DNA from 2 places in the Actinoallomurus sp. NPDC052274 genome. Region 2 is predicted to be linked to the other one. Evidence: riboswitches for the same ligand, from Rfam matches in the RefSeq annotation. Region 2 holds a riboswitch; the other holds the start of a gene.
What was found. Region 2 has a riboswitch for thiamine pyrophosphate ahead of AB0K82_RS11810 (cytosine permease). Riboswitches for the same ligand answer to the same signal wherever they lie in the genome.

Region 1 (8,311 bases), on a different contig from region 2:
CCGGCTGACCCGCCCCAGCTCACCGACCACCACCGGCAAAGTCGAACGCTTCCACCAGACCCTGCGCCGTGAACTGCTCAACGACCACGGACCCTTCACCAGCATCACCCACGCCCAGCAAGCCCTGGACGCCTTCGTCACCGACTACAACCACACCCGGCCCCACCAGGCCCTGAACATGGACCGCCCCGCCGACCGGTTCCAACCCCGCCACGATGAGCAGTTGCCACTGCGCTTGCCCCCAGCCTGCAAGCCCTCCCTGATCCCACCGACTCACAACCCGAGCCCGAAGCCGGGACCCTCCCAGAGCCGGTGATGGTCGACCCTGCCGAACTGGTGATGCCGGCGGACGAGACCGACCCAATCGATCTGGCGGTCCAGTTCACCCGCGTGGTCCCGGCCTCGGGGAATCTGGCGGTCTGCGGGCAGCAGTTCTGGCTCGGCACCCACCGCGCCGGCCTCACCATCACCTTCCGGGCCGATGTCAGCATCGTCGAACTGCTGGCCGCCGGGACCAGGATCAAGAAGGTCCCCTCCCGGCTCACACCTGCGCACCTACGACGGCTCCTGGCCAACGGCGGCACCCGCATCACCCCCACCCCCGCTCCTACTCGCCCCGGCAACGACGAAGCCTTCGAGGTCGACCGCACCATCAACGCCTGCGGCCTGCTCAGCCTCGGCGGCCGCCAGCATCCGGTCGGCTACCAATTCGCCGGCCGACGCGTGACCGTCCGCATCGACGCCACCGTGATGCACCTCCTCGACGGGCTCACACTGTTGCGCACCCTGCCCAACCCCCTCACCGACACCGACCTGGCCCGCATTCGCGACGCCCGCCCTGCCGGGCACGACCCCCACCCCGCCAGCGAAGCAGTGCGAGTGCAGCGGCGGGTCAGCAGCCGCGGCCAACTCGTCATCGCCGGCCAAAAGATCCAGGTCGGCATCAGACACGCCAGAGCCACCGTCACGATCGAAGACACCGACGGGACCTTCCGCATCACCCACGCCGGCCAAGTCCTCGCCGAGGTCGCCCGCACCACCACCAAACCCATCACCCGGTTCAAAGCCCGAAAGCCAGAACCACCCCGGCGAACCACCCGCCCCGGCGACCAAACCGACCCGTCTCCGGCAGCGATCCCGCTACAGTCAGCCGAGGAAAAACAACAGATCATCTAGCCGGAGTGTCACCCACCTCCCGCACCGGATCTGTCACAGAGGTCATGAGACCCGACACAGGTCTGGCCGTTTTTGGCCCTAGGTGCTGGCCGGGATCGCTGCGGCGGGCTCGTTCACCCACATCCGCGACACCGCCCGCCAGCACGGACAGCACGGCTGGATGGCCTGGGCCATCGCCGTCTGCATCGACCTCACCTGCGTCATGGCCGCCCGCGAACGCCAACGCGACCGGCGCACCGGCCGCCGGCCCGGGCCGATCTCCTGGCCATCGCTCGTGTTGGCCGGCGGGCTTCCGCTTTTTGACCTTCCGTGATGCTATGACGGTCACTATCGGTAGAAGTTTGAGGTTGAATTGTGTCGGAGCATGCAGTAATCGTGACATATCAACTAAGTGGCGACGGTTTCGGGAATGAGCAGGAGCGTCAGGCGATACGGCACATGAAGGCGCGTCTGGGTACTGTGATCGAACAGGCCGGCGTCGGGGAGTTTGATGGTGACGAGTTTGGGGGTGGCGCGGTGACGATGTATAGCTACGGCCCCGACGCTGATGCACTTTTTGCGGCCGCAGAGGAGACGCTTAGAAGTCTCGCCTTCCGTCCAGCCGTCGCTGTTCTCCGATACGGCGATGCTGCAGATATGGAAGCTAGAGAGGTTCGTATTACTCTTTAGGTATGTAAGCGGAAAGTGTGGGATGGTTGATTTTTCCGGCTCCGACGATATGAGCTGGCCCGAAGACCGAGCGGCCGATCCCTCGGAAGCAATGGATTCATTTCGAATGATGTACGATCGTGGGGCGAAGCGCCTTGAGCCTGCGCTGCGGGCCACCCAGATCGTCGTGACCGACTGGGTTCTGGGTGAAGCAGGGGCAGGTACGGATGACCCATGGAATCTCCCTAGAGATCTTCCCTGCCGTCTCCAGCAGAGTTGAGAGCTGGAGGTTCTTCGTTGAGGGCGAAGATCATTTCGTCTACCGTGATCGCTGATGGAGAGCTGAACAGCGTCAAACGGAAAGTGTCGCGCCACTCTGGACACTGCCAAGCGGATCGCTCTCCCGAATGAGAGGTGCCGAGACATGCCGAGGCGGTCGGTGATCGTCGCTGCGGTTCTCGTGTCGGCTGGGACGGGATGCTCGCTTGTTGGCGCCGGCCAAGGAAATCCGGTCGCGGCCGCGCAGCCGACTTCGGCACCGTCAGCGGTCGTGCGGACGACGGGCGACGCTCACGCGCCGTGCACCGTCCCTCGTGGATCCGGCAATGAGCGGGTGCATGGCTTGGTCGCGGTCGACCCTCACCCTGTCGGCATTGTCGTCGTGTGGCTGCCTGGCATGAACCAGCATGCCGTGCCGAGTTAACACGGGGGAACGCCGATCTGGCGCGGCGCATTGCCAAGGATGTCGAAGCGGCACCGAAATGGCCGTCCGGGGTCTTCCACTGCCCGATGGACGATGCCCTGGATGCAGAGTTGTACTTCGAACAGCCCAGGCACGCGAAGGCGGAACTGGTCGACGCCGGCCTTGCCGGCTGCAGAGGGATTGCCGCTCCGGGTAGGTCGGCGCGCCAGTTCACCGACCGATTCTCCCGCGACCTCGCGTCGATCGCGCCGTCTCCGTGGCGAACCCGGCTCTGACGAGTTGATAGCTGAGAGTGATCGTCAGGAACCCGGACGCCGAGAGTCGCCTGGCTGGCCGGGGCGTTGCTCGAACGCCTGACCAGCGGCCTGCGGCTGACGCCGGATCGGATCGATGTCATGGCCGACCGGTGCGGCGCCTCCCCCGAAGCGAGCGGCGAGGTGGCAACGTGCAAGAACTCCTGCGTCCCAGCCACGATCGGATGGTGGGCAACGTCCGCGCCTGGCTCATCGACGACCTCTAGGGCAGGCACCAGGTGCTACGCGAGATCGCTGGCACGTACTGCCGGACGGCGGTCGTATCCGGCAGGTCTACGGCACGGGGTCGCCGAGGGCGCCCTGAATGCGCGCGGAAGGCTCACTCATGACCCTGGACCTGTCCGGTATCGGGCTGCCCAGGGCACGAGGGCCTACCTCCACCCCAGGCGACAACCGGAGGCCGGTGTGACAAGCCTGGCCTTTCCGAGGTAGTTCCCCGAGCCTTCTGCGCCCGGCAGGTCAGGCGTGCTGGTCCTCGTCGGCGACCGCGACGCAGCCGCCGAGGGATAAGCCACGCGTCGAGTGGCAGGAGAAGCCTCGGCCGTCGGCGCTTTGCCGTCGCCGTTGACCGATTGCCGTCGGTGTAGACCGTCCGGCGTCCGGATAGCCGGATTTCCCCGGTCAATGGCGGCGGCAATGTCCAATGCCGGCCGCCTTGGTGGGTGGGGCTCCCCGTGGGCGTGCGGAACGCTCGGGCAACGCGGCACGTTCGGGCGCGCAGATGCCGGTAAAGAGCGATAAGTCGGGCCGCCAGCAGGGGCGTTTCCCGAGGCTTGTGTATGCGGCTCACCCGCGTTACACCGCCGAATCATCCAGAGCGCCGAGAGCGGAAGGCGTCCGGGGTGGCGGTGGCGCGCTCACGCGCCGACCGGCCTGTTCGTAAAGCTTCGTGGTCGATCTGCCTTCGAGCTACCGATCGGTGGTTGGCACATACCGTCACGAGTGCATCGGCATCGCAGGTCGCCGGTCGGTCGATTCCGCAGAGGGGCACCCGGATCGATCTCGTCCGACGTCACCACGGAGATGCTCGGCCTTTCCAGGGCTTCCGGAATTGTGGCGAGGGTCGGTGTGCCGGATCAGTCTTTCGGCAGTCGATCCGAAGGACGTGACGAGCGTGGACATCGCCCGACTGTACGAGATTCCCCGCAGGTTCGATCTTAAGCTGTTCGCCTATGCGGAGAACGTTTATCTCGTCCGTAATCTGGTAGATCAAGCCGTTGACTCCTGGGGCCTGTCGGAGAACGTCAGATTCGCCGGACGGCTCATCCTCACGGAGTTGGCCACCAACGCGGTGCGGCTCTACGAGGGCAAGGAAGTGCACGTGTGGGTCTCCAGTCAGGCCGGCCGGGATCTTCTGGAGCTGGCCGTCTGGGATCCCGACCCCGACGACCTTCCCAGGCTCCTCCCGTTGACCGAGTGCGGCGAGTCCGGTCGCGGACTCGCACTGGCCTACGAGCTGTCCGACCAGCGGCTCGGCTGGTACCGGTCGACGACGGCCCGCGGAAAGGTCGTCTGGGCTCGCGTCGGACCGTAGTCCCGATGTATGGAGCCGTCTGGAGCGGTGCTGGTATTGGGGCCGCAGTGCCCGTCTGGGCGAGTTTTCGGGAATCGGCTGCGTTAAGGCAACGAAGTATCTACTCTCCGTAAGTGGTCACTCACGCTGGATAACCCAAGGAGAGTCGATGTCGGTCGTCCGGGCTCCGCTCAACCCGAAGGTCTCGCTCTGGCACATGCTCGCGTACCTGCTCAGGTGGGAGCGCGAGAAGAACGGCCTCTCGCTCGCTCAGTGGGGGAAGATCGCCACCGCCGCGCCGTCGACCGTCTCCAACGTCGAGGCGGGACGGAGAAAGATCGACGAGAGGCAGGCCAAGATCATCGACCGCCACTTCCGGACCGGCGGCCTCTTCGAGCTGCTGCTCTGGTACGCCCAGAACGGCCACAACCCCGACTGGGCCCAGTCCGTCACCGCGTACGAGGCCATCGCCCAGCTGATCAGGATCTACCAGGGTCAGTACATTCCAGGACCCTTTCAGACCGAGGACTACGCGCGAGCCCTGCTGCTGGCCAGCAGTGACGGCAAGGATCTCGACGAGACACTCAAGGCCAGGATGGAGCGGCAGACCGCCATCTTGGACAGGCCGGATCCGCCGTACGTCTGGGCGCTACTGGACGAGGAGGTCCTGGACGACTGCATCGGCGGCTTCGAGGTCATGCAGGCACAGCTCCGGTACCTGCTCGAACTGATGCAGCGGCCGAACGTCTCCATTCGCGTCATCCCGCGCTCGACAGGCGCCCATATCGGGAAGGACGGCTCGTTCCGCGTCATCACTGTCGATTCCCGCGATATTGCCTACGCTGGAGCGGCGAGAGGCGGTCGGCTGATCGAGATGTGCGGCGAGGTCGAGCAGTTCCGTATGGACTTCGACCGGATCGGGCAGAAGGCAGCCTCCGAGGACGCCTCACGCGTGCTGATCGAACGGCGATTGGAGGCCACCGAGTGGCGATGCAGTGGCGCAAAAGCTCAGTTAGCACCGGGGTCAACGACGAGGCGTGCGTCGAGGTGGCGTCGCTGACCTCACAGGAGACCGCCGGACTCACGACCGGCGAAGTCGGTCGCTGAGCGACACGGCGCGGCCGGTACGGGCACCGCGGACACCGGGACCGTACGGCCGCGCCTCGGCTTATGACGGCCTACTTGAGCCATTCGGCGGTGGGCCAGGTCTCGCGGCGCCAGGCGCTGTCCCAGAACATCCACTCGTACTCGGTGGCGCGGAAGAAGGCGCGGGTCATCGCCTCGCGGGTCGCCGGGTCGGTGGTCGCGGCCAGGCGGTCGGTGATGTCCTTGGCGCGTTCGGTGGACTCGGCGAAGGCCGGGTCGGAGTAGGTCGCGATCCAGGCGCGGTACGGGTGGTCCTCGACGTCGGCGGTGTTCTCGAGCAGGGCGGTCCCGACGTCCTGGTACACCCAGAAGCACGGCAGTACCGCCGCCGCCAGCACCGGGTACGGGTCGGCGAGGGCCGTCGCCTGGAGGAAGGACGCGTAGCCGAGGCAGGTGGGGGAGGTGTCGATGCCCGCCAAGTCGTCGGCGGTCAGGCCGAACTCCTCGATGTAACCGGCGTGCAGCGTACGCTCCGCCGCCAGCGCGGCGTGCGCGCTCTCGGCGAAGAAGACGGCGTCGTCGGTGTCGGTGGCCCGGGTCGAGGCGACCGCGAGCGCCCGGGAGAACGCCTCCAGGTAGCGGGCGTCCTGCACGATGTAGAAGGCGAACCGCTCGCGGTCCAGCGTTCCATCGCTGAGGGCGGTGTTGAACGGGTGCTCGTGGATCGCGCGGAGCAGTCGCGCCGAGCGCTTCCACACGTCGTCGCAGAACATCGGGATCTCCTCAGCGGTCGGCGGACGGCACGGCACGGACGCTCGACAGCACCAGGGGAGAACCGGTCATGGCGACGTCCCTTCGCTAGTCCTAGCTAGATCAGGTTCGACGGGTGTGTTCTCAGCCCGGGCCATGCCGGGCACCCCGCGTCACCGCCGACCGTAACAAGGATCGCCCGGGACCTGCCACTCACGGCGGCGCCCAAAACGGGCCTCCAGCGGGTGTGAGGCCGTCTCCGCCGGCCGCCGCGCCGGCGTGTAAGGAGGCTTGAGCAACAACTCCTGATTCGCGGGTCGTTCGACGCGTATCGTCCAGGCATGGACTCCGCTGCTTCGCCCCGCGTCCTCGTCATCGGGTTTGATCCGTATCGGGTGCCCGGGCCGTGGGATCCCGAGCCGGCGGCCAAGGCGATCGAGGCGGGGCTGACCAAGTTCGCCGAACATGGCGTGGGCGTCGAGACCTGCCTGATCGGCCTTGATGGAAATGACGACGTGGAGGCGGTCGTCGGCAGTGCGCTGCGAGCCCATCCGTGGGAGTGCGTCACCGTCGGCGGTGGCCTGCGGCACTCAGACGATCAGGTTGAACTCCTCGAGCAAGTGATCAACCTGGTGCGGCGGCACGCACCCGATGCGGCCATCGCGTTCAACAGCTCCCCGGCCACCACCTACGAGGCCGCTGCCCGTTGGATCAAGTGACGACGGCGAACCACGCGGCTCGAGTGTCACCTCCTGACTCGTCGTCGGGACGCTCGACGAGAGCCACTCATGGCCTGACGCGTTCGGGGAACCCGGTCCAGCGCAGGTCGGCCGGGAGGTGGCTCATGTCGTTGAACATCACGATCGTGGGCGGCAGGCCGTCGCGGTACTCGATGACCGTCAGTGCGGTGTTGGCGCTGTTCAGCCCGAGCCACCGTGACGGGGGCGCCTCCAGCGCGTGCCGCACCAGCCACGCGATCGGGTAGGCGTGCGTCACCAGGACCTCGTGCGTGTCGGGACGGCTCCTTTCCGTGGTCGTGTCGGGGACCTTCGCGAACCGGACGACCAGGGCCGCGGCGAGCCTCTGGCCCGACGCCGCCTCGGCGTCGTCGTAGCCGTCGAAGAAGCCGGCCCAGGACGGGGGCGTTTCGGCGGCACTGGGGACGTAGGGCACGTGGTCGACGAGTTCGGCGGCCTCGGTCACGGGCACGTTCGGTAGATGCCGGGCGAGTTCGTGCGCGCTCGCCACGGCGCGTGGTAGCGGAGAGTGCCACACGGCGTCGACCGGTATGCCGGCGAGCCGTTCGCCCAGCAGGCATGCCTGCCGCCGCCCGACGTCGGTGAGCTCCCCGAACGCGTCGGCCGCGCCGTGGCGTGCCAGGTAGAGGTGTCGCGTTGTCATCAGTGGTCAGGGACGCGGCGTCCGTGCGGACCCGTTCCCATCTCCTTTCGGCCTGTAGGTGTGGGTTCGGCGGCTACGTAGGCGGGGCGCGACGCCCGGCGATGGCTCCCGGCCGAGGCGGAAGTGATCGGTCACGCGTTCGTCCCGGTGACGGTGCCGGCGGTGCCGTCGACGGTGATGACGGCGTCGTCGCGGAGCCTGGCTGTCGCGTTCGGGATGCCGAGAACGGCGGGGATGGCCTGCTCGCGGGCGACGATCGCGGCGTGGGAGAGCGCGCCTCCTGTCTCGGTGACGACGCCGGCGGCGATGCGCAGCAGCGGCGTCCACGCGGGGTCGGTGAAGGGGCAGACAAGGATGTCGCCCGGCTGCACGCGCGCGAAGTCGCCGGGACCGCGGACGATCCTCGCGGTGCCGGTCACGGTCCCGTGGCTACCCGGTATTCCGTTGAGCGTGGCAGGTGGGGTGTCCGAGGTGTCGGAAGGCGATGGTGGCGGTGGGGGCGTGGCGGTGACCGGCCGGGCTTGCAGGATCCAGGTGCGGCCGTCGACGATCGCCCATTCGATGTCCTGCGGTCCGCCGAGTACGGCGGCGATCTCCTTGCTCAACGCGGCGAGGTGCGTGGCGGTCGCGTCGTCGAGCGCGGGTCGGTGCCGGACACGGGTGGGCACGTCGCGAACGACGAGCCGCGTACCGCGCCGGTCGAGGCGGGTCCGTTTGTCC
Region 2 (8,311 bases):
CGCGCATGGCGCTGACGACCGCCCGGACGTCGAGCAGCCGGCCGTCGCGGTGCACCCGCCTGGTGAGGAACGAGATGTGGCCGCCCTCGCGGACGCGTTCGAGGACGGCGCGGTGCTCCGCGGTGTGCTCATCGGGGATGGTGCGCAGCGGTCGACCCAGGACGTCGGCCGCGGCCCAGCCGAACACCCGCTCGGCGGCCGGGTTCCACAGCCGGACGGTCAGGTCGGCGTCCACCGCGATCATCGCGTCGGCGGAAGAGGCCACCGCCGCGCGCATCATCGCATCCGAGGCGCCCACGGGGCCCATAGTGCCACTCGCGCGGGACACCTACGCGAAGGTCAGCACCAATCCGCACTTACGGCATCGTTTCTGGTTGGGGGCCGTCTGCACCCAGTCGTGCTCACACTGCGCCATGGTGATCGCCTCCCCGCGCTCCGTACCTCCATGATGACCGCCATACGGCCGCCGCGCCCGGCTGTTCGGCACTCTTGACTGCTGATCGCTGCGCAGAAGGCCGGCGGCCGCTCCCGCTCGCGGGCGCGACATGGACGCTCTCGATGGTCCACAGCCGCCGCGGAGGCGTGGTGTGCCCTGCGCGCGCCGGGGTGGTGCTGGCGCCACCATCGACGGGGGCCTCACCCTATCGAAGCGCATCACGGTGGCTTCTAGCGTCTTCGACATGGACGACCGCACTCGAAGGAGAACCGGCGTGGCACGACGGAAGATCAAGGGGCTCGGCTCGACGGGCTCCCGGCGGATGGTGGCGGTGCTGGGGCTGGCACTCGGTGTCGGTCTCGTGGCGGCCGGTCCGGCGTCGGCGCAGGTGCACAGAGGCGGAAGAGACACCGCGCAGGCGTCGCTGGCCCGGCAGTTGATCGAGAGCGCCGACAAGGCCACGACGGCCGGTGTTCCCGGGGTCATCGTCCGGGTGGACGACGGGCACGGCCCGGTCGTGAACGTCGTCCGGCAGGCACCGTGGAGCATCCCTGATCACGCACTGGCCGAGAACGACGAGTTCCGGATGGGCTCGAACACCAAGACGATCATCGCGACTCTGGTCTTGCAACTCGTCGCCGAACACCGCGTCGCGCTGGACGATCCCATCCAGAATCGGCTTCCCGGAGCCGTTCCGAACGGCCGGAACATCACCGTGCGGATGCTGCTGAACCACACCAGTGGCCTGGCCGACTACGCGTACGAACCCGAGGCGCTGGCGCTGATGACCGGTCGGCAGACGGAGCGGCCCACGGCCGCGCAGTTGCTCGCCGTGGGCACGAGGCTGCCGGTGGAGTTCCCGCCCGGTCAGGGCTGGACCTACAGCAACACCAACTACATCGCGCTCGGCCTGCTGGTGGAGAAGGTCACCGGACACAGCGTGGCGGATCTGATCCAGCACCGTATCGCCGGGCCGCTGGGGCTTCGGCACACCTATCTGTCCACCGATGCGCCGGACCCCGCCGACCGCCGGTTCGCCCACGGGTACGAGCCCGACGCGGCGCACCTCGCGCCCATCCTGCCGCCCGGTACGCCGGCGGGTTTCGGTTTCGTCGGACCGGCCCGCGGCGAGCGGGTCGACGTCACCGGGATCGACCAGTCGTGGGACGGGGCGGCCGGTTCCATCGTCTCCACCACGAGTGACTGGGCCCGCTTCGACAAGGCTCTGATGTCCGGCCGGCTCTTCCCCAAGCCGCTGCTCGCCCAGATGCGAGTCACCACCCAGGAGGACGAGGAGAACGGACGGAACCGCTTCTACGGGCTGGGCCTGGAGGAGGTCCACACCCCGTGCGGCACCGTGTGGGGGCACGACGGCGCACTCCCCGGATACCGCAGCGACAACTACACCGACTCGTCGGGACGGCGCACCGTCTCGGTACTGAGCACGACCCACTTCGGTCTCAAGCTCGACACCGCGGCGGGAACGGCCGAGGACGATCTGGTCACCGCGGCCATCTGCACGATGCTCGACAAGCCCATCCCCGCCACCGGCTGATCTCGCCCGGGCGCCCGGCTCCGGAAAAAGCGCGGGCGCCCGCGCGGGCACTCAGGCGCGCGCGGTGTCAGGATCGGCGGTCGGCCGGCGGCGGTGAAGGGCGCCGATCAGGGCGGTGACGGCCGCGGCGACGGCGAAGGACAGGAGGGAGGCGCTCATCCAGTCCGCCGGGGTGAAGTGCAGCGCGCTCTGCGCGTGCGTCCACAGCCGGGACCACCAGCCGACCTGGCCGGGGTTGATGAGCTGGTACGCCGCGACGCCCGCCGCCCAGGCGACGATCATCCCCCAGCGGGCGGGGGCGCGGTCGGAGACGTCCCAGCCGCGCCGCCCGGTGAAGCAGAAGAAGTCCACGGCCAGCACGCCGAGCATGGGCACGAACACCGACCCGATCAGCGTCAGGAAGCCGGAGTAGTTGTCCATGTTCAGCACGAGCGCGAGCACCGTCGTCAGGACGCCCAGCACCACGGTGAGCACTCGTCGGTCCGCGCGGGTCACGAGGTTCTGGATCGAGACCGCGGTCGAGTAGACGTTCGCGAACGACTGGTCGACCTCGCGCAGGACGAAGACCGCGAAGAACAGCGTGCCGAGGGCCACGTGCTGGAACGGGCCGAACACCTTGGAAGAGTCGCCGGCGACGAGCGCGAGCGCCAGCAGCCCGAGGACGTACGCGACGACCTGCGTCAGGCCGTACGCCACGCTCGCGGCGCCGAACGCCGCCCGCTCCGAGCGCGAGTGCCGCGTGTAGTCGGCCGCCATCGGCACCCAGGAGATGGAGACGGCCAGCGCGGCGTCCGCGCCGATCCAGAAGTGACTCCACGAGCCGTGGGTGAGGTTCGGCAGCGGCTGCCGGGCGAGCTGGACGTAGAAGTAGCCGAGGGCGAGGACGACCGCGACGGTGACGTACCGGCGCAGCACCCGCACGGAGCCGAGGGGCCAGAGCGTCAGCACGGTCGTGATCACGCCCGCCACGACCACGTACGCCCAGCGCGGGCCGCCGCCGGCGAGTTCCTTGGCCGCGCCCGCGATCGTGACCAGCTCGAACGTCCCCCAGCCGACCATCTGCAGGATGTTCAGCACGGTGGGGACGTACGACAGGCGGGTGCCGAACAGGCCGCGCAGCAGCATCATCGCGGGAACTCCGGCGCGGGTGCCGGGCACGGCGGCCAGCCCGAGCATGATCCCGCCGATCGCGGTGCCGACGACCATGGCGAGGATCCCGGCGACGATGGGGAGCCGGGGCGTGCCCTGGGCGTCCGGGGCGAGCACCGTGTACGCCCCGGAGAAGGCGAGAAGGCTCACGCCCAGGTTCGCCCAGAACGCGCTCTGATCCCAGAAGCTGAGGACCTTCGGTGCGGGTTGGTCGAGGGTGTACGGGGCCTCGTTGTCAGGGGAACGCTCTTCGACGGCGGCGCTCAAGGCACACTCCCTACGCCGGCATTACCCGGTCAGGTTCGAGCGGTCGGCGGCACCTGTGAAGCCGCCCTCTCAGCCCGGTCTTGGTCCGAGCTCCCGCGGGTCTTAACTTTTCCGCCGTAAATGTACCTCGTCAGGCGACGTATGGCTCCCCGCCCGATTCGCTGACCATCGGACGGCCCGCCGCCTCCCAGGCGTGCATGCCGCCCTGGACGTTCGCGGTCTTCCAGCCGGCGTTGTTGAACGCCGCGACCACCGACGCCGAGCGTGCCCCCGACCGGCAGATGACGAAGACGTCCTCACCGGTGGGCACCTCGGAGGCGCGGGCGCCGAGCTGGCTCAGCGGGATGTGCACCGCACGGGGCGCGTGGCCGGCCTTCCACTCGTCCAGTTCGCGCACGTCCAGCAGGAACGCGTCGTCCGGAACCTTGGCGACCTCCACGGCGGGAATCTGTTCCCTGAAAGAGTTCACATGTCAAAGGAACCACGAGCCATCGCCCGGAGTCGAATCGTCATGAGGCAATCTCCATCCAGACTGCGACCAGCGACCCTCGCCATCCCCGGCATCGTCGTCGCCGCCCTCGCGCTGGGCGGTTGCAAGAACGGGGACGGTTCCGCGACGGCCGCGCCGAGCAAGGGCTCCGAGACCCCCACCGCGTCGGCGGCGCCCGGCACCCCGGCGCCGACGGCCTCCCCGACGACGCCCGCACCGACCGGGTCGGCGGCCGGGACCCGGCTGACCGTGACCGTACGCGCGTCGGAGACGTCGGCGCCGAAGACCTGGACGCTCACCTGCGATCCCGTGGGCGGGACCCTGCCCAGGGCCGACCATGCGTGCGCGGCGCTGGCCGCGGCGGCCGCGAAGGGGGAGGACCCGTTCGCGCCGACGCCGAAGGGCCAGATGTGCACCCAGATCTTCGGCGGCCCGCAGACCGCCACGGTCACCGGCACCTGGAACGGCAAGAAGGTCGACGCGACGTTCAACCGGAAGAACGGCTGCGAGATCAAACGGTGGGGCAACCTCGTCTCCCTGTTCGGCCCGGTGCCGACCGCGCGCTGAGCGGCACGGGACCACCGCCCGTACGGGCGAGCGCGGACCGGACGCTCACGTCACCGTGCCGTGGGCCGAGCCGGGTGACGCCCTTACCGAGCGCGGACCAGGCGGCCGCGCCGTGGGCGGAGTCCTATCCGCCGGGTGCGGATGGCCCTTACCGGGCGCGCGCTCACTTGAGCAGGCGGGACATCCGGCGGTCCGCCAGGGGCTTGCCGCCGGTCTGGCACGTCGGGCAGTACTGCAGGGCGGAGTCGGCGAACGACACTTCCTTGATCGTGTCGCCGCAGACCGGGCACTTCTGTCCGGCCCGGCCGTGCACCCGCAGACCCTCTTTCTTCTCTCCCTTGAGGTCCTTGGCCGCCACGCCCCGGGAGCGTTCGACCGCCTCGCCGAGCGTGCGGACGATCGCGTCGTACAGCGTCGTGACGTCCTCGTCGGTGAAGCTCGCGGCCAGCTTGAACGGCGACATCCGCGCCACGTGCAGGACCTCGTCGGAGTAGGCGTTGCCGATTCCGGCGATCACGCTCTGGTCGCGCAGCAGCCCCTTGATCTGGGTGCGCCGACCGTCGAGGATCCCCCTCAGCGTCTCCACCGTGAAGTCCGCGCCGAGCGGGTCGGGGCCGAGGGACCGGACGCCCGGCACCTCTGCGGGGTCGCGCACGACGTACACCGCGAGCCGTTTCTGGGTGCCCGCCTCGGTGAGGTCGAACCCGGAGCCGTCGTCGAGGTGGACCCGCACGGCGAGCGGGCCCTTGCCCGGCCGGGGCGGCGCGGGCGGCAGCGCGTCCTTCCACCGCAGCCAGCCGGCGCGGGAGAGGTGGATGAGGAGGTGGATCCCGTCGACGTCGAGGTCGAGGAACTTGCCGTAGCGGGCGACGCCCGTGATCGTGAGACCGTTCAGCGCGGTGATCGGCGGATCGTACGTCTTCAGTGACGAGATGGCCGCCACGTCGATCCGTGCGATCGCCCGCCCGACGGCGTGCTCGCGGAGGAAGGCGGCGAGGGACTCGACCTCGGGCAGCTCCGGCATGGGTCCAAGAGTACGACTCCATCCACAGGCTGTGGACGACCGTCGACCTCGGCCGGATGATCGCGCGCGGGGACCTCGGCGGGCGACCCCGGCGGGGACCTTGGTCCCTTGGCCGGGCGCGGTCGCCCCGGCCATCCTGGAGGCGGGAGTTCGGTGTGACCATGACGGTCGCCCTGGGCGGCGACACGATGCTGGGACGCGGGGTCGCGGAACGAATCGCGGCGTGCGGCCCGTACGGCATGTTCGCCGACGAGGTGCGGGAGATCTTCCGGTCCGCCGACCTGTCCCTGGTCAACCTCGAGTGCTGCGTCTCCGCCCGCGGCGCGCCGTGGCGCGCCCCCGGCAAACCGTTCCACTTCCGCGCCCCACCGGCGGCCGCGGAGACCCTCGCCGATCTGGGGATCGACTGTGTGACGCTCGCCAACAACCACGCGCTCGACTACGGCCCCGAGGCGCTGGCGGACACGCTCGGTCACCTGGCCCGGGTGGGGATCCGGGTCGTCGGGGCGGGTCCCGACGTGCGCCGGGCGCGGGAGCCGGCCCTGTTCGAGACCGTGGACGGGCGGGTCGCGGTCCTCGGCGTCACGGACCATCCCGCCGAGTTCGCCGCCCGCGAGAACCGGCCCGGAGTCGCGTACGCGGACCTGCGCCATGACGTCCCGGACTGGCTCACCGGCCGGATCCGCGAACTGTCCGCCGACGGCGCCCGCGTGCTCGTGCTGGCGCACTGGGGTCCCAACATGACCACGGAGCCCCCGCGCTACGTACGAGCCGCCGCCCGCGCGCTGGTCGACGCCGGGGCGACCCTCGTCGCCGGGCACTCCGCACACGTCTTCCACGGCATGTCGGGTCGCGTGCTGTACGACCTCGGGGACCTCGTCGACGACTACGCCGTGGACCCGGCCCTGCGCAACGACCTCGGTCTGGTCTTCCTCGTCGCCATCACCGGATCCGCGATCACCGGGCTGCGGGCGTCCCCACTCACCCTGGAGTACGCCCGTACCCGCCTCGCCACCGGCACCGACCACGCCTGGATCCGGGATCGGTTCATCACCGCCTGCGCGGCGTTCGGGACGGAGGTCGTCGAGGAGGACGGCCGGCTGTCGGTGGCCTGCCCGGGACCGTCGTGAGGTTCTTCGGCAGGGCCCCTGCCTTTGAAAATACCTTCACCATGACTCAAACTGGAGTTAGGGGCCACCGTAAAAGACTGGGAGCGGCAACGGGCGGAGGTGGCCATGTCGTTCGCGGAAATCACCAAGGTCCTGAGCAGGCACAGCTGGTGGATGAACGGATCCTCCGAGGAGACGCGGGAGACCCGGCCTTCGGTACCCGGTGATGTGCGCACCCTGACGGTGACGGCCGACGACGGCGTCCGGCTCCACGTCGAGGTGCGTGAGGCTCGTGGGGCGAAGGCGACCGTCGTGTTCTGCCATGGATTCCTGCTGAACTCCACGAGCTGGCACCTCCAGCGGGACGCGCTGGCCGGCCGGGTCCGCGTCGTGCTCTGGGACCTGCGCGGCCACGGCCGATCGGGGTGGGGATCTCCGCCGAACGCCACGATCGACCAGCTCGGCCGCGACCTGTACGCGGTGCTGAAGGAGACCGCGCCGAGGGGCCCCATCGTCCTGGTCGGCCACTCAATGGGCGGCATGGCGATCCTCGGGCTCGCCGACGCGCATCCGGAGCTGTTCGGCGACCGGATCGTCGGGGTGCTCCTCGCCTCGACCTCCTCGGGCGACCTGTCCTCCGTCACCATCGGACTCCCCGAGCGCACCGCGCGGGTCCTGCACCGGATGGTCCCCGTCACGCTGAGCACGCTCCGTCACCAGGCCAGGCTCGTGGACGCCGCGCGCCGACCGCTCGGCGGGATGTCCTTCCTGCTGACCCGCTCGTACCTCTTCGGCGCCCACGTGTCGAAGCAGGTCGCCGAGGTGACCGCCCGGCTGATGGCGTCCGTCCCCATTGAAGTGATCGCCGACTTCTACGCGGAGCTGATCGCGTACGACAAGCGGACCGCGTTGCCCGCGCTCGGCCGCGTGCCCGTGCTGGTCATGGTCGGCGACCGGGACCTCATCACGCCGATGCGGCACGCCGAGGCCCTCGCCGCGCAGATCCCCGGCGCCGATCTCGTGGTGATCCCCGGCGCCGGACACCTGCTGACCCTCGAGCGCGCCGCCGAGGTCAATCACCACCTGTGGGGCCTGCTCCGGCGCACGACCGGCATCCGGCCCGCCACCGAGCCCACCCCCGTCGACGGCGCGGAACCCGCGGAGGAGATCCGCCGGCATCGCCGACCGCACCACCTGCTCCGGCGCAGGCAGGCCGATCGATGAGCCGGCCGGGACGGCCGGCGGTCCACCGCCCGTCAGCCGCTGACGAGCTTGATCATGGCCGCGACGCCCACACATACGATCACTCCGCGCAGGATCGCGGGCGGCAGCCTGCGCCCCACCCTGGCGCCGAGGACACCGCCGACCATGGAGCCCAGCGCCACGAGCAGCACGGCCCACCAGTCGACCTTCGCGACGCAGATGTACAGGATCGCCGCCGTGGCGTTCACGAGCATCGTCAGCAGGTTCTTGGCGGCGTTGACGCGCTGCAGATCCTCGTCGAGGAAGATGCCGAGCAGGCCGACCAGCAGGACGCCCTGCGCCGCGCCGAAATAGCCGCCATAGACGCCGCCCGCGAACACGCCGAGCAGGAGCCAGGGCCCGCCGTGCGCCCGCCGGGGCCGGGAGGCGAGCCGGCGACTGATCATGGGCTGGGTCAGCACCAGCACGCAGGACAGCCCGATCAGCACGGCCACCACCGCGGTGAAGGCCT

Region 1: it holds a riboswitch for thiamine pyrophosphate, as region 2 does, so the genes downstream of both, tenA (thiaminase II) here and AB0K82_RS11810 (cytosine permease) in region 2, are expected to answer to the same signal.

The regions. Positions count from the first base shown of each region.
Region 1 is NZ_JBFAUT010000011.1:49,658-57,968, reverse strand. It holds gene AB0K82_RS12555 (IS481 family transposase) at 1-316, shown strand, start outside; gene AB0K82_RS12550 (hypothetical protein) at 316-1,176, shown strand; partial or broken gene AB0K82_RS12545 (DUF2637 domain-containing protein) at 1,259-1,474, shown strand; gene AB0K82_RS12540 (hypothetical protein) at 1,615-1,845, shown strand; gene AB0K82_RS12535 (hypothetical protein) at 2,488-2,802, shown strand; gene AB0K82_RS12530 (ATP-binding protein) at 3,956-4,375, shown strand; gene AB0K82_RS12525 (helix-turn-helix transcriptional regulator) at 4,524-5,414, shown strand; gene tenA (thiaminase II) at 5,533-6,213, opposite strand; TPP riboswitch at 6,274-6,371, opposite strand; gene AB0K82_RS12515 (hypothetical protein) at 6,532-6,909, shown strand; gene AB0K82_RS12510 (histidine phosphatase family protein) at 6,977-7,591, opposite strand; gene AB0K82_RS12505 (PEP/pyruvate-binding domain-containing protein) at 7,723-8,311, opposite strand, start outside.
Region 2 is NZ_JBFAUT010000010.1:103,231-111,541, forward strand. It holds gene AB0K82_RS11800 (PAS domain S-box protein) at 1-307, opposite strand, end outside; gene AB0K82_RS11805 (serine hydrolase domain-containing protein) at 711-1,991, shown strand; gene AB0K82_RS11810 (cytosine permease) at 2,043-3,407, opposite strand; TPP riboswitch at 3,398-3,514, opposite strand; gene AB0K82_RS11815 (rhodanese-like domain-containing protein) at 3,538-3,855, opposite strand; gene AB0K82_RS11820 (SSI family serine proteinase inhibitor) at 3,919-4,464, shown strand; gene AB0K82_RS11825 (DNA-formamidopyrimidine glycosylase family protein) at 4,628-5,488, opposite strand; gene AB0K82_RS11830 (CapA family protein) at 5,650-6,618, shown strand; gene AB0K82_RS11835 (alpha/beta fold hydrolase) at 6,724-7,821, shown strand; gene AB0K82_RS11840 (sulfite exporter TauE/SafE family protein) at 7,854-8,311, opposite strand, start outside.